DNA from 3 places in the Yersinia intermedia genome. Region 1 is predicted to be linked to each of the others. Evidence: predicted binding sites of a transcription regulator. Region 1 holds the regulator's gene; each other region holds the start of a gene.

Region 1 (3,825 bases):
ATCTACTGACCGAGAAAGGCGCGTCACCATACGGAAATATTGATCCGTCCCCTGATTAACCAGATTCATGTTTTCAACCAACACACTATTTGCGTTGGAGGATTGTGTCAGTTGATTGAGTGACAACAATGTATAGGCTGATACGCCCCCCCAGAGCAGGCAAAATGCGCCAAGTACCCAAAGCAATGCCACCCTGATAGTAATATTTTTTAAAAACTGCATGTTCGTTCCCCTTATATATCGGATAGTTACCGTTAGAAACTTAGGTGTTATTTGATGACCGAAAAGCAATAAAGGACGTTCATACAGCTAACGACAACTCCTTTGCCACCAGACTTGCATCTGACGGTTTTCCCCCTGGCACCGCAAGTTGCAACCATTCAGTTACACAATGGTTATCGGCAATGGCGTTCTAAGGTTGAGCGACTGGCAAAAATTAAATATCGCATAAACTTGATAAAAGTCTGACGGCGTTCTCTGGCATTATGTCGCCCTATACATGTGTTATAATACTTGGCGAAGCGCTCAGTAATTTGCATAACTATTTGAATTCAAAAGGTATTAAGCTATATGGCAACTGTAGGCATTTTCTTTGGCAGCGATACTGGCAATACTGAAAACATTGCCAAGATGATCCAAAAGCAACTGGGCAAAGATGTTGCTGAGGTTCACGACATTGCCAAAAGCAGTAAAGAAGATTTAGAAGGCTTCGATATTCTGCTGATCGGGATCCCAACCTGGTATTACGGCGAAGCGCAATGTGATTGGGATGATTTCTTCCCAACACTGGAAGAGATCGATTTCAACGGCAAGCTAGTGGCACTGTTCGGTTGTGGTGATCAGGAAGACTACGCTGAGTATTTCTGTGATGCGATGGGTACCGTGCGCGATATTATTGAGCCACGTGGTGCGGCAATCGTAGGTCACTGGCCAACGGCTGGCTACCACTTCGAAGCGTCCAAAGGCCTGGCCGATGACGAGCACTTTATTGGTCTGGCAATTGATGAAGACCGTCAGCCAGAACTGACTAATGAACGTGTCGAGGCATGGGTAAAACAGATCACTGAAGAACTGAGCCTATCTGAGATTGTGGGTTGATCGAACAATGTGGGTTGATCTGACAATCGTCAGTTAAGCTAACGAGTCGGAAACGCGATGGTCGTGTGCAACACTGCCGGGCGTTTCCGCTGCCTTTTATCCTTTTGACCTGCACTCTTTATTATAACGTTGCTTTCTCTCTCTCAGTAACCCACTCAATGTGAACAACCCGTTTGGCTATCCGATTGTGCTTTGTTAAGCGGCCCACAGATCCACACCGTCATTCGCGCAAAATGAAAATAAAATGCTACAAATTTGTAACTTTATCCCTCGGCACTGTACACTTAAATGATGTGTTATCCCCATTCATCAATACACTGCATGATTAATCTTACAAAGTGTGCAATTATATCTTTGTTAACAACCACGGTTTTCATTTGGGGCTAGCAGTTCTATAATGAGACGCAATTGTAATTATTGCGCCACGGATGTCATAGGCTGAACAGCCTTAATTTGAATCGATAGTAACAGGACTGAATCCGCATGACTGACAACAACAAAGCCTTAAAAAATGCAGGTCTTAAAGTAACGCTGCCCCGGCTTAAAATTCTGGAAGTGTTGCAAGACCCGTCGTGCCATCACGTCAGCGCGGAAGATCTTTATAAAAAGCTGATCGATATCGGTGAAGAGATCGGTTTAGCCACGGTTTACCGCGTACTGAACCAGTTTGACGATGCCGGTATTGTTACCCGCCACAATTTCGAAGGGGGTAAATCAGTCTTTGAGCTGACGCAGCAACATCATCATGATCACTTGATCTGCCTGGATTGCGGCAAAGTGATTGAGTTTAGCAATGAATCCATTGAATCGCTTCAACGTGAAATTGCTAAGCAGCATGGTATCAAACTGACCAATCACAGCCTGTATCTGTACGGCCACTGTGAGACCGGCGATTGCCGTGAAAACGAGTCGGCACACGATAAAAGATAATGTCGCGTTATCGCATTGATGTGATAAAGATTTTAAGCACTGAATACATTACGCTTATGTTTAATCCAGATTGATAAGTTCCACTGTCTGGCTAACATAAGCTATCAGCAAGATGGCCACCTTTCCCATTTTATACCCGAGTATCTCTCGGTTGGGAGTCAGGTGGTCGTTCTTATTTGTGCCCTTCGTACTTAACGCCGCTAGAGTGTTCGAACTCTCTGGGTGCCTTCACCTGCTGCCATCCGCAACGCCAATGACTTGGGCGTCTACCCCGTTATTAAAATCTGTATCCCTTTTGTAGTGACAAATTTACTGTTTATCCTCTCCCCCTCATTTAACGAGCCGTATCAATTTTTCAGCAAAAAAACCCCGGACTAGCCGGGGAAAGAACCATCAACTCAACTTCACTTAAATTTGTTTAGCTAAAAATCAAGCAAACAGGAGATAACATTAGACACAGCTCAATAGTACCAATGGTCAGACTTTAACCGGCTCAGCACGACTACTACGTTTACCATCTGGGCTGGTGGAGCGAATCATCACCTCACCACTCACGGTAGGTTGTACCTTGGCATCATACTTTTGCCACTGCTTACCGCCATCCGTTGAATACTCGATAATCAGGCCCGGCAGTGAGATATTGGCTTCCAACTGCCCTGCCACAACCCGAGCACCTGGGACTGGTAAGCGATATGACACACCGGCTTTATCCAGCTTCGCCAGCTCACGCTGCCCCATGATATTGGCAAAGCGCTGCCAATCGGTGTCCAACGCCTTGGTGTCAACCATATGCGTCTCACCACCTTTGTATTCGCGGCCCGCTTTGTAATCTTGCTCCCACGAAGCGCGGTGCCAGGCACGCTCGGCCAATGGCAACACGCGAGGGAAGATCATGTATTCCATCTGCTCATCAGTACGGACGGTTTCATTCCATGACTGACCTGAGATGCCATGTACACCCGGCCAAGGTTTATCACTTTTGGCGCTGAAGTGATTGCCATCGCGGTCCACCGAGGTCTCGGCATTCTGTGGCATGTTGTCTGGCGCGAAACTGAATACTTTTGCTTCGTCATTAAAGCGGGTTGCCCAGTAGTAACCGCGTTCATTCGGGTTAACTTCATATGGCATATCGAAGTAGACATAATCGGGATTCGATGCGACCACTTCATAGCCTTTATTAGCCCAATCATTAATTGAGTCGGCCCCACCCCAGAAGAGAGTATCCCAGAAGTTGACTCCAACACGTTTAGTCGCAAAAGCTTTGGCGTCTTTGGCATCTTTCAGCCCATCCTGCCACGCCTGCATCTTCTCGATGCCGTGCGCATTAACCAGCTTGCTGACTTCAATGGCAAAATAGCTGGAAAGATGTTCAACATCCTGCACCTTGCCTTGTTTGACCATATCCTGACAAACCTGTGATTTGGCCCAAGGTTTATCTTCAACACTCTTATCAATAATGCCCTTGCCCGCTTCAATCGGGCCGTTTTTGTCCTGATAACCCGCGCCCAAACGAATGTTTTTCGCCTCATCACCACCAAAGTGCCAGGTAGTCAGCGGCATACCGGCCTCTTTATGCATCTGCGCCATTTCGCCAATCACTTTATCGACAAAACGCTTAGAGGAATCGAGGCATGGGTTAAGATAGCTTTTACGCTCATAGAACTGAACTGACGTGGTGTTGGAATCATCAGTCGGGTCAAGTAGACGGAATTCGTTAGCTTCTTTTTCTTTGCCCTGTTTCATCAGATTGTTGTAACGGGCTTCCATCGACACTACGGCTGCACGGGCGTGTGCTGG
Region 2 (3,825 bases), 1.4 Mb from region 1:
GCCGCGTGCGTTGTAGCGTACGGTCATCAACTTCTGGTTCATCTCTGCCAGCAGGATTTGGGTATTGGTATCCGCCCCTTCATTGAGCAGGCTTTGTTGCAGCTCGTTGAGGTTTTTCTGGGTTTCAGAAATATTCCAACTTTTGCGCACATCATCTTTATGGGCCACGGCATTGACAAAGTTACTCCGCTGTTGCTGATACTCTTCTACCACATCGGAAATACTGCTAATGGTTTTACGGTTGTTTTCCGACCAGCTAAGGCTTTCGCTTTGGGTTAATAGATTTTTTATATTATTGATATGTTGGGAGTTTTCTTTAATGTATTTCAGGTCATAGGTACGTTCATATAACGCACGGTTATATTTCGCCTGATTGGCTTCATCGTTGATTTTGTAGCTCAAATCGACTTTATAAGCATGTTCTTCAATGACGGAGAAATGATAAGCTGCGGTACCAGCGATGATCCCGACCAACAACAACATCAGGAAAAAGCTTAATCCCAGCTTTTTACCGACTCTCACATTTTCAAATCTACCAAAAACGTTGCTAAATATTGCCATGTTCTTCTCCGTTATGCGGTGTCTCTGATGCAAATCAATCAGCGTAGGTGAGTTTGGGGAGGTCTAGTTATTAGAAGATTTTGGGGAACTGGTGGTACGCGGGGCAGCCTTGGCAAGAATGCTTTTCCCAAACGATATACCCGTCATACTTCAAGTTGCATGTGCGTTGGCAGCCTTCCTGCAACTCGAATTATTTAGGGTATAGTTCATGAGTTTTATATCCATGAATACCAGTGACCATCTTGCACATTCTATCGGCAGAAATTGGCTAAACTTTAGCAATAAAAATGCCAGCAAGATGGCCTTGCTGGCATGTGTCTTTCGTACTTGAAGCTACAAGGTTGTTAGCTGCAACTCCACGTTCTTTGGATATGCAACATACGGTTTATGCGGCTTATTTGGCTTGAGCGAAACGTGCTGCTGCTTCGTCCCAGTTAACCACGTTCCAGAATGCTTTGATGTAGTCTGGGCGGCGGTTTTGGAATTTCAGATAGTAAGCGTGTTCCCACACATCCAGGCCAATAATTGGGAAGCCTGATGCGCCAGAAACCGCTTCGCCCATCAGTGGGCTATCTTGGTTAGCAGTAGAAACAACCGCCAGTTTGCCGTCTTTCAGAACCAGCCAGGCCCAGCCAGAACCGAAACGGGTCGCCGCAGCTGCTTCAAATTTCTCTTTGAAGCTATCTACGCTGCCGAAATCGCGCTCGATAGCGGCTTTCAGGTCACCCGTCAGGGTAGTGTCCAGCTTCAACCCTTTCCAGAACAGGCTGTGGTTAGCATGGCCGCCGGCGTTGTTACGCATAAAGGTGCGTTTTTCAGCAGGGACTTTGTCCAGATCTTTGATCAGCTCTTCAACGCTCAGTTTAGCCAGCTCAGGGAAGCTCTCCAACACCGTGTTTGCATTGTTAACATAGGTCTGGTGGTGTTTGGTGTGATGGATTTCCATCGTCTGCTTATCGAAATGGGGTTCCAGGGCGTCATAAGCATAAGGCAGGGATGGCAGTGAGTAACTCATATTCATCGTCTCCGTAGTGTAGGGCGGCGCAAAAAAGTAAGCGCCGCGTAAGCATTCGGATCATTATAGTTAATTAAATGATATTGAAAATGATTATCAATGCCGTACTAATTATATGGTCTTTCTATTCGCTAATCCGTTGTGGATGGGTGTAAACCGTTGCTCTGCCGGGTTTACTGAAGCCAACCAGCGTCAGATTACAGCGTTCTGCAACGTCAACCGCTAAGGTAGTGGCCGCAGAAACAGCAAATAAAATCTCTGCACCACACATCGCAGTTTTCTGCACCATCTCATAGCTGGCACGGCTGGAAACCAGCACCGCGCCTTGCTGCCACGGTTGTTTGGCCCGTATCCCCAGCAGCTTATCCAGTGCGACATGGCGGCCCACATCTTCACACCCCCCCAACAGCTCACCTTTCGGATTAATCCAGGCCGCAGCATGAGTGCAACCCGTCAACTGACCCACAGTTTGTACCTGTTTGAGCTGTGCCAGCGCATTATCGAGTTGATTCAAATTAAAGGTCTGAGTGAAAGGCAGAGGGGCGATGGGGCGAAAAATATCATCAAGTTGTTCAATACCACAGACGCCACATCCGGTACGGCCAGCCATCGCCCGACGCCGCTCTTTCAACCCGGCAAAACGGCGGCTGGATAACTCAATGTTAACTTCTATGCCATTACAGCTCGGTGTTACATCAATGGCGTAGATATCTTGCGGGGTGCTAATAATGCCTTCTGACAACGAAAAACCCAGCGCAAATGCTGCAAGATCTTTCGGGGTTGCCATCATCACCACATGGGAAATGCCGTTGTAGACCAGCGCTACCGGCACTTCCTCCGCTAGCCAATCCAATTGCGGCTCGGCCATTTGATGGCGCTGTAGCACGTTAAGTTGTTTTGCACCGCAGATTCCGGTGGAGAGGTCAATTGTTGAAGGTTTGATCTGGCTCACTATGCGGCCCTGAAAGTTATAACCCATAATCACAATGTGGTAACATTCACATTAAGAATGGTATGGGTATAATTCTATTTCCAGAAGAATGTATCCCACACCGATAAAGGTGATATCGCGTAAGCGATTTTAGCGCTTCCGGTTTCGTTGAGGGAAGTGTGAACTGAAATAATGTGACAATGAACGAAGGAGAGACCCATGCAGGTCAGCAGAAGGCAGTTCTTTAAGATCTGCGCTGGCGGTATGGCAGGAACCACGGTCGCGGCACTCGGCTTTACGCCGTCAGTGGCGCTGGCGGAAACGCGCAATTACAAATTGCTGCGCGCCCGTGAGACGCGGAATACCTGCACATATTGCTCCGTTGGTTGCGGGCTTTTGATGTATAGCCTCGGTGACGGCGCAAAAAACGCCAAAGAGAGTATTTTCCATATCGAAGGGGACCCGGACCATCCGGTAAACCGTGGCGCGCTGTGCCCGAAAGGTGCAGGGTTAGTGGACTTTATCCATAGCGAAAGCCGCCTGAAATATCCTGAATACCGTGCTCCGGGTTCAGATAAATGGCAGCAAATCACTTGGAATGATGCCTTTGACCGCATTGCCAAGCTGATGAAAGAAGACCGGGACGCTAACTTCATTAAGACCAACGGCGCTGGTGTTACCGTCAACCGTTGGCTGAGTACCGGTATGCTGTGTGCCTCGGCATCCAGTAACGAAACGGGTTATTTGACCCAGAAATTTAGTCGCGCTCTCGGCATGCTTGCCGTAGACAACCAAGCACGTGTCTGACACGGACCAACGGTAGCAAGTCTTGCTCCAACATTTGGTCGCGGTGCGATGACCAACCACTGGGTTGACATTAAGAACGCAGACTTAATTATCGTCATGGGCGGTAATGCGGCAGAAGCGCATCCGGTGGGGTTCCGCTGGGCGATGGAAGCCAAAATCCACAACAATGCCAAGTTGCTGGTGATAGACCCACGCTTTACTCGTACTGCATCGGTGGCGGACTTCTATACGCCAATCCGCTCCGGTAGCGATATCGCGTTCCTGTCCGGCGTGTTGTTGTACCTGATGACCAACAACAAAATTAACCGCGAATACGTCGAAGCTTATACCAACGCCAGCTTGCTGGTGCGGGAAGACTTTACCTTTGATGACGGTCTGTTCAGTGGTTATGACGCCGAAAACCGCAAATACGACAAAACCACCTGGAACTACCAGTTGGATGAAAACGGCTTTGCCAAACGCGATGTCACGCTGCAAGACCCGCGCTGTGTGTGGAACTTGCTGAAAGAAC
Region 3 (3,825 bases), 1.8 Mb from region 1:
AGGGCGCTATTGGAAATACGATAAACATCATGACAACCACGGCAAGAAACATCATCGTGGTAAAGGGCATGAGCGCCATCATGATGATGACTAATTAGCAAAGGCTTCAGGCGGATGATTGGCTATCGATCCGCCACCATAAATACCTTAGAGCAAGCTAATCAGCAGGTAGGCATTTAATCCAACCACGACTAACACAATTATCTTCCCCAAAACTTGAATCAATTTTGAGTTAACCATCTCTCCCATCAATTCTTTATTGCCAGTGAAAGCCAGCAATGGAACTAACGCCAACGCAATACCAAAACTCAGCAGTACCTGACTCATCACTAAGATCCGTGTTGCATCCATCCCTGCCAAAATGACAATAAATGAAGGCAACATGGTCACCGTGCGGCGCACCCAGATAGGAATATAAAACCGGACAAAGCCTTGCATCACGACCTGCCCTGCCAATGTCCCCACCACTGTCGATGACAACCCGGCTGCAACCAAACTTAAGCCAAAAATAGTGGCGGCGGCATTACCTAACAAAGGTTGTAGTGTTAGATATGCTTGCTCGATTTCAGCAATACTGCCATAGCCATTGAAGTGGAAAGCCGCTGCTGCCGTTGCCATCATCGCCAGATTTACAAAACCGGCAATTGTCATGGCAATCGCCACATCCAATTTTGTGGCAGCATAACGGGATGTCTTGGAGTCATCTCCCGCCGTTTGCGTCAAGGATGAATGCAGATAAATAACGTGTGGCATTATGGTGGCACCTAATACCCCAGCGGCCAAAAACACCGCGTCACGATTAGGTAGCTCAGGAACCAACATACCGCGCCCCAACGCCGCGAGTTCCGGCTGGGAGAAAATAAGTTCGACGATATAAGCCGCAGCCACAAAAATCAGCAACCCAGCGATAACCAGCTCAAGAGGTTTTTGCCCACGTTTTTGCAGCATAAGAATCAGGAAAGTGGCGATACCGGTCAGGACAGCACCTTCAAGGAGTGTCACGCCTAGCAGTAATTTAAACCCGATGGCTGCCCCGATAAATTCGGCAAGATCTGTCGCCATCGCAATAATTTCAGCCTGTACCCAGTAAGCCCATACCGCAGGCCGTGGAAAACGGTCACGGATATGCTCAGCCAGATTTTTGCCGGTGGCAATACCGAGCTTGGCGGAGAGCAATTGAATCAACATAGCCATAATGTTGGCCCAAACCACCACCCACAATAAGGTATAACCGAAAGAAGCCCCGGCCTGAATGTTGGTAGCGAAGTTGCCGGGGTCGATATAACCGATGGCCGCGATAAAAGCAGGCCCCATCAGGGAGAGTTTTATCCTCCTTGATGTACGGCGGGATGTATCGACAGCGCGGCTATTTAGCATTCAGTATTACCCTTGAAAACTTACGTCTACTTTCTTACCAGCAATAATATCTAAATGATAATAATTATCAAGCGCATTTGGAGTGGTAAAAGTTATCTCTCTAATAGCTAACAACGTATAATCAGGCGGCAGCAATCACCGGTGACTGCTTTCTGAAAACGCGAGTTAACTATTCCATCGCTATTTTCGTCGCGCGTTACTACAATTGTTCAACCTAGCATATTTGAACTACTTTCGTAGCAAATTATTAACATCCTATTTTTTGTGATCAACCCCACTAATTCGTTTGCATTAGTGCAAGTGAATTTCTATATTTGCTGTCTACATCTCGTTTTTAATGTAGCCGTTACATAAAATGTCCACCGAAATCTAGCCTGCCTCAAATTTGGAGCACACATGTCCCATATTCTGCAGTTTGCGTTGGCCTTAGTCGTGGTGGCCATATTAGCTCTGGTGATCTGTAAGGATCGGAAAAGCATTCGCATTCGGTTTGTTATTCAATTGCTGGTAATTGAAGTGTTGTTGGCGTACTTCTTCCTCCATTCAGAAGCTGGATTGGGTTTTGTGAAAGGATTCGCCGGTTTATTCGACAAGTTACTTGGATTTGCCGCTAACGGTACTGACTTCGTCTTTGGCAATATGGGTGATAAAGGTTTGGCGTTCTTCTTCCTGAGAGTGCTGTGCCCAATCGTCTTTATTTCTGCTCTGATTGGTATTCTGCAATACATTAAAGTTCTGCCGGTCGTTATTCGTATTATTGGTACTTTGCTGTCTAAAGTTAACGGCATGGGTAAGCTGGAATCATTCAACGCCGTCAGCTCACTGATTCTGGGCCAATCTGAAAACTTCATCGCCTATAAAGACATTTTGGGCAAAATGTCTGAAAAACGCATGTACACCATGGCAGCAACCGCGATGTCGACAGTTTCCATGTCAATCGTGGGTGCATATATGTCAATGCTGGACGCGAAGTTTGTGGTTGCAGCGTTAGTGCTTAACATGTTCAGTACCTTTATCGTGTTGTCATTGATCAACCCGTATAAAGCAGAGGATGAAGAAGAGTTGCAACTGAGCAACTTGCACGAAGGCCAGAGCTTCTTTGAAATGCTGGGTGAGTACATTCTGGCCGGTTTCAAAGTGGCTATCATCGTTGCAGCCATGCTGATTGGTTTTATCGCATTGATTTCTGCGATGAATGCCTTATTTAGCTTGCTGTTCGGTATCAGCTTCCAAGGTATCTTGGGCTATGTCTTCTTCCCGTTTGCCTGGGTGATGGGCGTACCAACTCATGAAGCCTTACAAGTTGGTGGCATCATGGCAACCAAACTGGTTTCTAACGAATTCGTGGCAATGATGGACTTGCAGAAAGTGGCATCAGAACTGTCGCCACGCAGCGTGGGTATCCTGTCAGTATTCCTGGTTTCATTCGCTAACTTCTCCTCTATTGGTATCGTAGCCGGTGCGATTAAAGGTTTGAATGAGCACCAAGGGAATGTGGTTTCACGCTTTGGCTTGAAGCTGTTATACGGCTCTACGCTGGTCAGTGTGCTGTCCGCCTCTATTGCGGGCCTGGTACTCTAAGTCGCAGAAAAAAATCCTTAAAGAGGCGCTACGGCGCCTTTTTTTATGCCTACGATTCACGCCAGGGCTATTTACACGAATGATGATTCTTTGAGTAATCAAAAGTTGGGGGACTTTAGTGGGTAAATTTAATACTGGGATGGATGTGATATGGCAGTTAATAAGCAATAAATGGCGTTGTAAGTGAGGTAGTGAATATAATGGTGGGTCGAGCGGGATTACTCGGCCTCTGGCCTCGCCCTTCGGGTCAACGCTGCGCGTTGCTGTCTCGCTTCGCTCGGCTCGAACCTGAACGCAGGTTACTCGTATCATTTTGATACTCGCCCTTCGGGCCAACGCAAGCGTTGTTCAAAACTGACATGCAGTTTTGTCTCACCCACACGATTTCGTGCAGTTTTTGAGTTTTTAGTGTCGGGGGATTAATGCGGTACTTGATATAATGGTGGGTCGTGCGGGATTCGAACCTGCGACCAATTGATTAAAAGTCAACTGCTCTACCAACTGAGCTAACGACCCATTATATAGATTTATTCGACATTTTTAACGCGATTCATGCGGGATTACTCATCCTGCGGACTCGCCCTTCGGGTCAACGCTGCGCGTTGCTGTCTCGCTTCGCTCGGCTCGAACCTCTAACCAATTGATTAAAAGCTACTATCTTGCCAACTGAGCTAACGACCCATTGTAGGATACTGCGAAGTAAAAGAAGTGGTGGGCGATACCAGATTCGAACTGATGACCCCCTCCGTGTAAAGGAGATGCTCTACCAACTGAGCTAATCGCCCACTTCTACTACTTTAAATCTTAACGCTTTGAATAATGAGCGATGAGTGGTGGGCGATACCAGATTCGAACTGATGACCCCCT

The links. Region 1 encodes Fur, which represses iron uptake genes when iron is present. Its sites were predicted from a motif close to ATAATAATGAGAACNACTATCAA; they were not measured.
Positions count from the first base shown of each region.
Region 2: a site for Fur is predicted at 1,654-1,676, ahead of sodA (superoxide dismutase [Mn]). Genes of this name have one in related genera too.
Region 3: a site for Fur is predicted at 1,426-1,448, ahead of EL015_RS06400 (Nramp family divalent metal transporter). Genes of this name have one in related genera too.

Region 1 is NZ_LR134116.1:3,207,775-3,211,599, forward strand. Features, by position in the region: gene EL015_RS14680 (methyl-accepting chemotaxis protein) at 1-222, opposite strand, end outside; gene fldA (flavodoxin FldA) at 571-1,098, shown strand; gene fur (ferric iron uptake transcriptional regulator) at 1,582-2,028, shown strand; gene EL015_RS14695 (family 20 glycosylhydrolase) at 2,506-3,825, opposite strand, start outside.
Region 2 is NZ_LR134116.1:4,611,925-4,615,749, reverse strand. Features, by position in the region: gene EL015_RS21055 (methyl-accepting chemotaxis protein) at 1-561, opposite strand, end outside; gene sodA (superoxide dismutase [Mn]) at 956-1,576, opposite strand; gene fdhD (formate dehydrogenase accessory sulfurtransferase FdhD) at 1,701-2,555, opposite strand; gene fdnG (formate dehydrogenase-N subunit alpha) at 2,727-3,825, shown strand, end outside.
Region 3 is NZ_LR134116.1:1,371,114-1,374,938, reverse strand. Features, by position in the region: gene EL015_RS06405 (DUF2502 domain-containing protein) at 1-94, shown strand, start outside; gene EL015_RS06400 (Nramp family divalent metal transporter) at 148-1,377, opposite strand; gene EL015_RS06395 (NupC/NupG family nucleoside CNT transporter) at 1,774-2,958, shown strand; RNA gene EL015_RS06390 (RtT sRNA) at 3,160-3,298, opposite strand; tRNA gene EL015_RS06385 (tRNA-Lys) at 3,399-3,474, opposite strand; RNA gene EL015_RS06380 (RtT sRNA) at 3,502-3,629, opposite strand; tRNA gene EL015_RS06375 (tRNA-Val) at 3,668-3,743, opposite strand; tRNA gene EL015_RS06370 (tRNA-Val) at 3,790-3,825, opposite strand, start outside.